DNA from 2 places in the Shewanella sp. 10N.286.48.B5 genome. Region 1 is predicted to be linked to the other one. Evidence: predicted binding sites of a transcription regulator. Region 1 holds the regulator's gene; the other holds the start of a gene.

Region 1 (4,222 bases):
ATGCTTTCAAGTAATTTGGCATCATTAATTTTATTCGGATCAGCGTTAAATACCCCTTCAACATCGGTCCAAATAGTCACTCGTTCAATGTCCGCTAAGCTGGCAATTAAGGTGGCGCTGTAATCTGAGCCATTGCGGCCAAGTAATAATGTATCCCCTTTACTGTTGGCGCAGATAAAGCCGGTGATCACTAAGCGTGTATTTGGATTAGCATCCAGCAGCTTTTGGACTTTTTCGCGGGACTCATCAAGACGAATATTCGGCACAGGCCCTTCATCAGCCACCAGCAGTGAGCAGGCATCAATATTCGCGGCAGCAACGCCAGACTCTCTTAATAAGGCTGCCATTAATCGTGCTGACCAACGCTCACCAAAGCTTAATACATGATTGAGCTGAAATTCATTGCGCTCTTCAAGGGACAATAAACTGACTAATTGCGATTTATCGGTTGATAGGCGCTCACGTAAATCGCGCGCTTGTTCGTTTGAGAGAAGTTGCTCAATCAGGTTTTGCTGATAGCTCACCAGTACTTGTAGCTCTTCTTGCCACAAGTCACCGTTTTCTCTTAAGGAGAGTAATTTATATAAAAAGTTAGTACTTTTACCCGCAGCTGAAACAACGACTAAATCATCACTGTTGCCATGAGTCAGTAAAATATGGGCAACGCGGCGATAGCAATCTGCATCAGCAAGACTTGAACCACCAAATTTATGTAAATGACTGCGGGCCATTTTTCACTCCTTAAACAACATATACCAGCCTGACTACATGAATATAGCCAAGGGAGATTAACTTAAAGCGCAGCGACAGCAGCTAAGCCTACTTCAATATCGGCAACCAAGTCTTCAGCATCTTCAATCCCGACAGATAGTCGCAGTAAAGTATCTTTAATGCCAGCTTCATACCGTGCTGCAGGCGCCATTGCTCTATGGGTCATGGTTGCAGGTACGGCAACTAAGCTTTCCACTCCGCCTAAGCTTTCAGCAACACTGAAAATAGACAGTGCATTTAAAAAGGCGACCACTTCTGCTTCACCACCTTTAAGTTCGAAACTTAACATAGCGCCGAAGCCTTGTTGTTGCTTAGCTGCAATATCGTGACCTGGGTGGTCTTTTAAGCCTGGATAATACACTTTTTCGACAAGATTGCTGGCCTGAAGTACGTCAATAACTTGCTCAGCATTTTTTTGATGCTCGCGAATACGTACAGCTAAAGTACGAATGCCACGTAAGGTTAGGTAACTATCAAAAGCCGAGCCTGTTAGCCCTAAGGTGTTTGACCACCAGTGTAGTAACTCACCCAGTTCAGGGTCTTTTGCCACCACAGCGCCACCTACAACGTCACTATGACCATTGATATATTTGGTGGTGGAATGCATGACGATATCAGCGCCTAGCTCTAATGGCTGTTGCAAAATTGGCGATAAAAAGGTGTTATCAACCACAACTAAGGCATCGACTTTATGGCTTTGCTCAGCAATAGCTTTGATATCAACAACACGTAATAATGGGTTTGACGGCGTTTCTAACCACACCATTTTAGGTTTCTGAGCAATCGCATCACTGAGTGCTTGCTCATCTGTTTGATCAATCACCAGTAATTTAAATTGGCCTTTGTTGGCAAGATTTGTGAACAAACGGTAACTACCGCCATAACAATCGTGAGGCACAATCAGTAAATCATCGGGGCCTAATAAACTAGTGACCAAGGTAATCGCAGCCATACCGGTACAAGTAACCACCCCAGTAGCGCCATGTTCAAGTTTGGCAATGGCTTCACCTAACACGCAGCGCGTCGGGTTTCCTGAACGACTATAATCAAACTCTCTAGGGTTTTTATGGCCATCAAAAGAATAGTTTGTTGATAGATAAATCGGCGGGACTACAGCGCCGTATTGGGTATCAGACTCGATACCTTGGCGTACTGCTAGCGTAGCTGCGCGATGTTTGCTCATTGTAAACTCCTAAAGAATACACACTAAAGAGATGTCTAGATGGCTAAATGTACCTAAGCTAAGTCACATCGTCAATACAAATCAGCCGTTTAGACGTCTAAACATAAAGAAATCTATTTCCATTCGTTATAGAATAACCGCAATAATTTGACTGTTATTATTTAGCGGTTAAAATCTGCCACGAATCTATCGTATAAAGGTGAGTTAATGACTGAATGGAATGGCGACTATATCAGCCCATATGCCGAACATGGCAAAAAAAATGAACAAGTTAAAAAAATCACGGTATCCATACCTTTAAAAGTTTTAAAAGTATTGACTGATGAACGTACCCGCCGCCAGGTTAATAACTTACGTCATGCAACCAATAGTGAACTACTGTGTGAAGCATTTTTGCATGCCTACACTGGACAACCACTGCCAAATGACGGTGACTTATCAAAAGAAGGGCCTGATAGCATCCCATCTGAAGCAAAAGCTTTGATGGATGCCATGGGAATTGAGTGGGAAGATCTTGATTAAGTCAAGCTAGCGACTAGCGCTGAAGTACTTGCGCTAAAGTACTTGCGCTAAAGCATAAGCCTACTCAATTAATCAAACACTGCTCGTCATTTAACGTATCGAGCTCTCAAGCTGAGAGTGAGTTGCAGTATTGCGCCTAAAGAGTCGACAATGGAATTTATCGATCCGCAGACCTTGATGCTTGCATCGGTTATCATTTTTATAGGCGCATTAACCCAAGGCCTTATCGGTTTTGGGCTTGCGGTTGTTGCCAGTCCACTTCTCTATATCATCGACCCACAATTAGTCCCAGCCCCTGTGATTATGATGGGTTTTTCCATCGCCTTATTGACCTTATTGCGTGAACGTACTCAACTGGAGTTTAATGGGCTGCAATATGCGCTGCTGGGGCGAATACCTGGTGGCTTTATGGGCGCAGGTTTATTACTGTTTGCCCCCCAAGCAGTACTGGGGTTAGCCATTGCCTTTATTGTCGGCGCAGCGGTGTTGCTGAGTATTTTTAAGATCACAGCGCCAGTAAATCGGCTTTCGCTATTTATTGCAGGTGTCTTGTCGGGGGTATTTGGAAATATTGCCGCCATTGGTGGGCCACCATTAGCGATTTTATTAGCCGGTAAAGATGCGCCGCAGTTTAGAGCCGCGCTATCGATCTTTTTTGTTTTCAGCTCAATGATCGCACTGATTATTTTAATGCTTGCAGGCTTAGTGGAAGAAAAGCATCTGTGGTTGTCATTGATGCTATTGCCATCTGTCATACTCGGAAATATTGCCGCAGGAAAGCTAACCAATAAGGTTGATAAAAATAAGACTCGCATCGCCACTATGGTGTTATGTAGCTTAAGTGCATTATTGCTAACCCTTAAGTCGTTAATTGAATTATCAGCAGGCTAGTCGATCATCTTTTTGTGGCAGATATAAATGCAACAATGATGACAGCTAAAAATGATAACGCTTAAAAGTGATAAGAAGTTTGCAGCACAGCGCCAATGGCATCATCACCATAGCTGCCGCTCATATCCAGCTTAAAGGCTTGGCCGATGGCAAAGCCGGTGCCGAAAGAGTAAATATCTACGCTATTATCTTTTAAGTCATGGCGGTAGCCCATGCGTAAAAACAGCCAGTCAGTGGCTTTAACTTCACCGCCCACTCGCCAATACTGCACCGCATCAAACTCGCTAAAACGGCTTTGCTCCACCAGATCAATATCCGTGGTTAAGGTGACTCTGGACCAATCATAAGCAGCTCCCACTGTGACTAACGGCTCAATTTGGTATTCAAATGTCCGTCCTTGAGCTTCAACTGTGGTTATTTTTTTACTGAATAAATTACGAGCAGACAGCCCTAAGGTTAAGCTTTCTGTTGGCTCAATAGCCACCCCAAGATCAAGGTTAAATAAGCTGTCATCATTTCGATATTTATCATCATCAAAATCATCGACATCAAAGTTATTGGCACTGGCACTGTAATGATAGGTATCAATGCGTTGAAACTTAGGTGAAATCCCAACTTTTACAGGCATGTTAACTATAGATAGTGGAAAGCTTAACGCCACCCCAAAATCTGTGACTCCGGCGGCTAATACAATGCCTTGAGAGTCTAAGTCAGTGAGATCTGCAGGAGGGTTGGCGGGATCGAGATTAGTCAGCATATCAATATCACCTTGAGCAATATCAGCAACGCCCATAGCGTCAAGATGACTTTTGTAAAATAGCGCCATTGGCACGGTTTGAGTTGGCAATACTAATG
Region 2 (4,222 bases), 1.6 Mb from region 1:
CCGTCGTCAAAAGAAACGTCAATTCCGTCAACTTTGGATTGCACGTATCAATGCGGCATCTCGTCAAAATGGTCTTTCTTATAGCCGTTTCATTAACGGTCTTAAAAAAGCTTCGATCGAAATCGATCGTAAAATTTTGGCTGACATCGCTGTATTCGACAAAGTTGTTTTCACAATTTTAGTTGAAAAAGCAAAAGAAGCTTTAGCTAAGTAATTAGTTATTATTCTTTAAAAAAGGAACCTTAGGGTTCCTTTTTTTATATCTAAAATTTAGAATCTTGCCATTGTGTTTGACTTATTGGAAGTAGGTGTTATGAAAACCCAGTTAGCAACAGACAGATTATCAATTGCTATTATGACGCTTGATGATGCCGATTTACTTTACGCTCTAGACCAAAATCCCGATGTGATGAAATATATAAACGGCGGAAAACCTACCTCAAAATCTGATATAGAACATATTTCTATACCACGTTTGGCAAGTTATTTAACGCCATCCAAAGGGTGGGGCTTTTGGAAGGTGTTTGAAAAGCGAGAACTAGATACTGTTGATCGTCGTGATAACTTTGTTGGTTGGATATTGATTAGGCCCATGGGCTTTTTCAGTGAGACCCCTGAATTTAATAATCTTGAAATTGGTTGGCGATTCAAACAATCAGCTTGGGGGAAAGGTTATGCGACAGAAAGCGCCAAAGCAGTGATTAAATTATTGGTAGAGGAACAACCAATTATTGAACGTTTTACAGCAATAGCGGATAAGGATAATTTAGGTTCAATTAAAATTATGAAGAAAATAGGAATGGAATTTATCTGTCAGCAGTTTCATTCAGATGTTAATGGCAAAACTGAAGTTGTAATATACAGTTTGAAAGTTAACCATTAAAAAAATGAGTAATGTGCAGTAATAGTGTTAAACAAAAACTGGTCAACTGTATAAACAACAGCCTTCACCTGTGTTATTCACATCGATAAAATACAAACAATAAAAAAGCCATCACAATAATGGATGGCTTGTCGCTACTAGCTCACTATGTGTAAACTAGTAGATTACAAAGTGACGATTCTACTTTTGTGCGTCTAAGTAACGCTCGGCATCTAACGCAGCCATACAACCTGATCCTGCTGAAGTAATAGCTTGACGATAATGTTGATCCATTACGTCACCACAAGCATAAATGCCTTCAACACTTGTCTGAGTTGCGTTACCTTGAAGGCCACTGTTGACGGTAATGTAACCGTAGTTCATATCAAGTTGACCGTCAAAAATACCGGTGTTTGGGCTATGACCAATCGCAATGAAAACGCCAGCAACCTCTAAATCTGAAATTGACTCATCTTTAGTGCTTTTCATTTTAAGACCGGTAACACCCATGTTGTCACCGACGACTTCATCAAGAGTTTGATCTAAGTGTAGGATGATATTGCCATTAGCAACTTTATCCATCAGACGGTTGATCAGGATCTTTTCTGATCGGAAAGAATCACGACGGTGGATTAAATGCACCTCAGAAGCAATATTACTTAAATAAAGCGCTTCTTCAACAGCAGTGTTACCACCACCAACTACAGCCACTTTTTGGTTACGATAAAAGAAACCATCACAGGTAGCACAGGCTGATACACCACGGCCCATAAATGCTTCTTCAGATGGAAGGCCTAAATATTTGGCAGATGCACCAGTTGCAATGATTAATGCGTCACAAGTAAACTCACCATTGTCTCCTTTTAATCGGTAAGGGCGCTGGCTAAAATCAACTTCATTAATATGATCAAAGATAATTTCAGTATCAAACTTTTCAGCATGTTCTTGCATTCTTGCCATTAATGCTGGACCGGTTAAGCCATTAGCATCGCCTGGCCAGTTTTCAACTTCAGTAGTCGTAGTCAGTTGACCACCTTGTTGCATCCCAGTGATCATGACAGGCTTCAAATTTGCACGTGCTGCGTAAACTGCAGCAGTATAACCAGCAGGGCCAGAACCTAAAATTAACAGGTTAATATGACGAGCTTGACTCATTTTTTTATTTCTCCATTACATGCTTTAAGCAATTTGCATGGATTGTAGGGAATTTACAGGGTGGGGTAAAGTAGCGATTGCTCCAAGATATAGATTGAGGCAATCGATACCGTACACAAAAGACACCAAGGACTTATCGCATTAGACTTTTACATGCTAATAACTAATATGACAACTTGGTAAGCCATTCTTTTCTAGATAGTTTTGGTGGTATTCTTCCGCCGGATGAAAGGTTTGAACCGGTACAATTTCAGTTACAATTTGTCGTAATCCCCATTTACCACTTTGAATTAGCAACAATTTAGATTGCTCTGCTAATAATTTTTGTTCTTGGCTGTGGAAAAAAATAGTGCTTCGATATTGGCTGCCAATATCACCACCTTGCATATTTAGAGTGGTTGGATTGTGGTTTTGCCAAAAAACGGTCAACAACTCTTCATAGCTAACGATATGTTCGTCAAACTCAACCTGTACCACTTCTGCATGGCCCGTTACGCCCGCTTTCACTTGCTCGTAGGTCTGAAATTTGTCATTTCCCCCCATATAACCGCATTGTGCTGCAACTACACCATTTATTTGTTTAAAAAAATATTCAACGCCCCAAAAACAGCCTGCACCAAAAGTTGCTATAGTCATACGATACCCGTAAAGAAGTCTAGATGGCTAAAAGTATATTTATTCTAATAAATAATGCAAGCAAAGATTTACACTCTGTTAAATGTTACTTAACGTTAGCTTCCCCTAAATGTGATAGAATCCGACTACCGTTTGAAACCATTCAATATTTAAAGCCGCATCAAGGAGTCAGCGTGTTTCAACAATTAATGGATGACAAAGATTTTTTAGCATTTACGTTAACTAACATTAATAACAAGGTGCCAGAACAGCGCTTTGAATTGTCAAATAAAACAACAGTTACGATTTTAGATAACGGGATTATTTGTTTTAATCCAGCTCAAGGGTCGACTAAAGACATTGTTTTATCTTGTGCCATACATGGTAACGAAACAGCACCTATTGAAATCTGTAACGAACTCATAAATAATTTATTAAAAGAAACAATCGTTACAAAACAAAGAGTCCTGTTTATAATTGGCAATCCAGATTCCATACTCAGCCAAACACGCTTTGTAGAAGAGAATATGAATCGTTTGTTCAGTGGGGCACATTCTTCCGGTTTAGGTTTATCAAATAAAGAAAGAGTTAGAGCAAAAAAATTAGAGGAATATGTAGCTAATTTTTATCTTCAAAATAATAGCTCACAACGAATACATTACGACTTACACACCGCGATAAAGCCGTCTAAACATGAGAAATTTGCGATTTATCCTTACAGGCCTGGACGTAGCTTTAGTGCTGATCAAATTATGTTTTTAGCGGGTTGTGATGTTGACACCATTTTATTCCATCATGAACCTACCACTACTTTTAGCTATTATTCATCAGTACAATTCAAAGCCGATGCATTTACAGTCGAACTGGGTAAAGTGATGCCTTTTGGCGAGAATGATATGTTAAAATTTGCCAATACTAAAAAGATGCTTTTGCAGTTGATAACTCAACAACAAGTTGAACTAGCTCCTTTTGATAAAGACAAACTTCACTTATATAAAGTGTCTCGTTCCATTAACAAGCAGTTTGATGATTTCAAATTCACCTTTGATAAGACAACGGTAAATTTTTCTGGGTTCAAGCAAAATCATGTATTAGCAACGGAAGGTGACACTGAGATTAAGGTCATTTATCCATACGAAGCTATCGTTTTTCCTAATGAAAATGTACCTGTGGGCCAACGTACAGTATTATGTTTAGTGCCAGCACCTAATGAAGACATTCAATAAGTTGTAAAGCTAAATATACATTTTATATGACAGGATATTCACTAAGTGGAATGAACATTAGTTGATAGTAAGTTTACGTTAACGTAATGTTCGTTCGCATATAATAAATTACGCTTTATTTTTAAGGCTACAAATAACAAGAGCACAATATGAGCAACGCAACACTGACTAATGAAACAGTGCATCGTGTCAGCTTCTTAGACAAAGCTTCATTGCACATTCCTATTTTAAAAATTCTACAAGCTGATGGCACAACTTACGAAAATGCCGTTATGCCCGTTATTGATAAAGCCTTGGCTGAACGTATACATGATACTTGTGTTTTTACCCGAGTATTAGATGAACGTATGTTAAGTGCTCAAAG

The links. Region 1 encodes MetJ, which represses methionine synthesis genes. Its sites were predicted from a motif close to TAGACGTCTAGACGTCTA; they were not measured.
Region 2: msrA (peptide-methionine (S)-S-oxide reductase MsrA) is a predicted target of MetJ. The motif match lies at 2,666-2,683, and genes of this name have one in related genera.

What each region holds. Positions count from the first base shown of each region.
Region 1 covers NZ_MCVG02000001.1:3,238,904-3,243,125, forward strand. The annotation lists gene BCU57_RS13850 (bifunctional aspartate kinase/homoserine dehydrogenase II) at 1-731, opposite strand, end outside; gene metB (cystathionine gamma-synthase) at 794-1,954, opposite strand; gene metJ (met regulon transcriptional regulator MetJ) at 2,162-2,476, shown strand; gene BCU57_RS13865 (sulfite exporter TauE/SafE family protein) at 2,627-3,367, shown strand; gene BCU57_RS13870 (conjugal transfer protein TraF) at 3,429-4,222, opposite strand, start outside.
Region 2 covers NZ_MCVG02000001.1:1,604,828-1,609,049, reverse strand. The annotation lists gene rplT (50S ribosomal protein L20) at 1-214, shown strand, start outside; gene BCU57_RS06985 (GNAT family N-acetyltransferase) at 314-883, shown strand; gene trxB (thioredoxin-disulfide reductase) at 1,064-2,017, opposite strand; gene msrA (peptide-methionine (S)-S-oxide reductase MsrA) at 2,174-2,653, opposite strand; gene astE (succinylglutamate desuccinylase) at 2,827-3,858, shown strand; gene BCU57_RS06965 (thiamine pyrophosphate-dependent dehydrogenase E1 component subunit alpha) at 4,008-4,222, shown strand, end outside.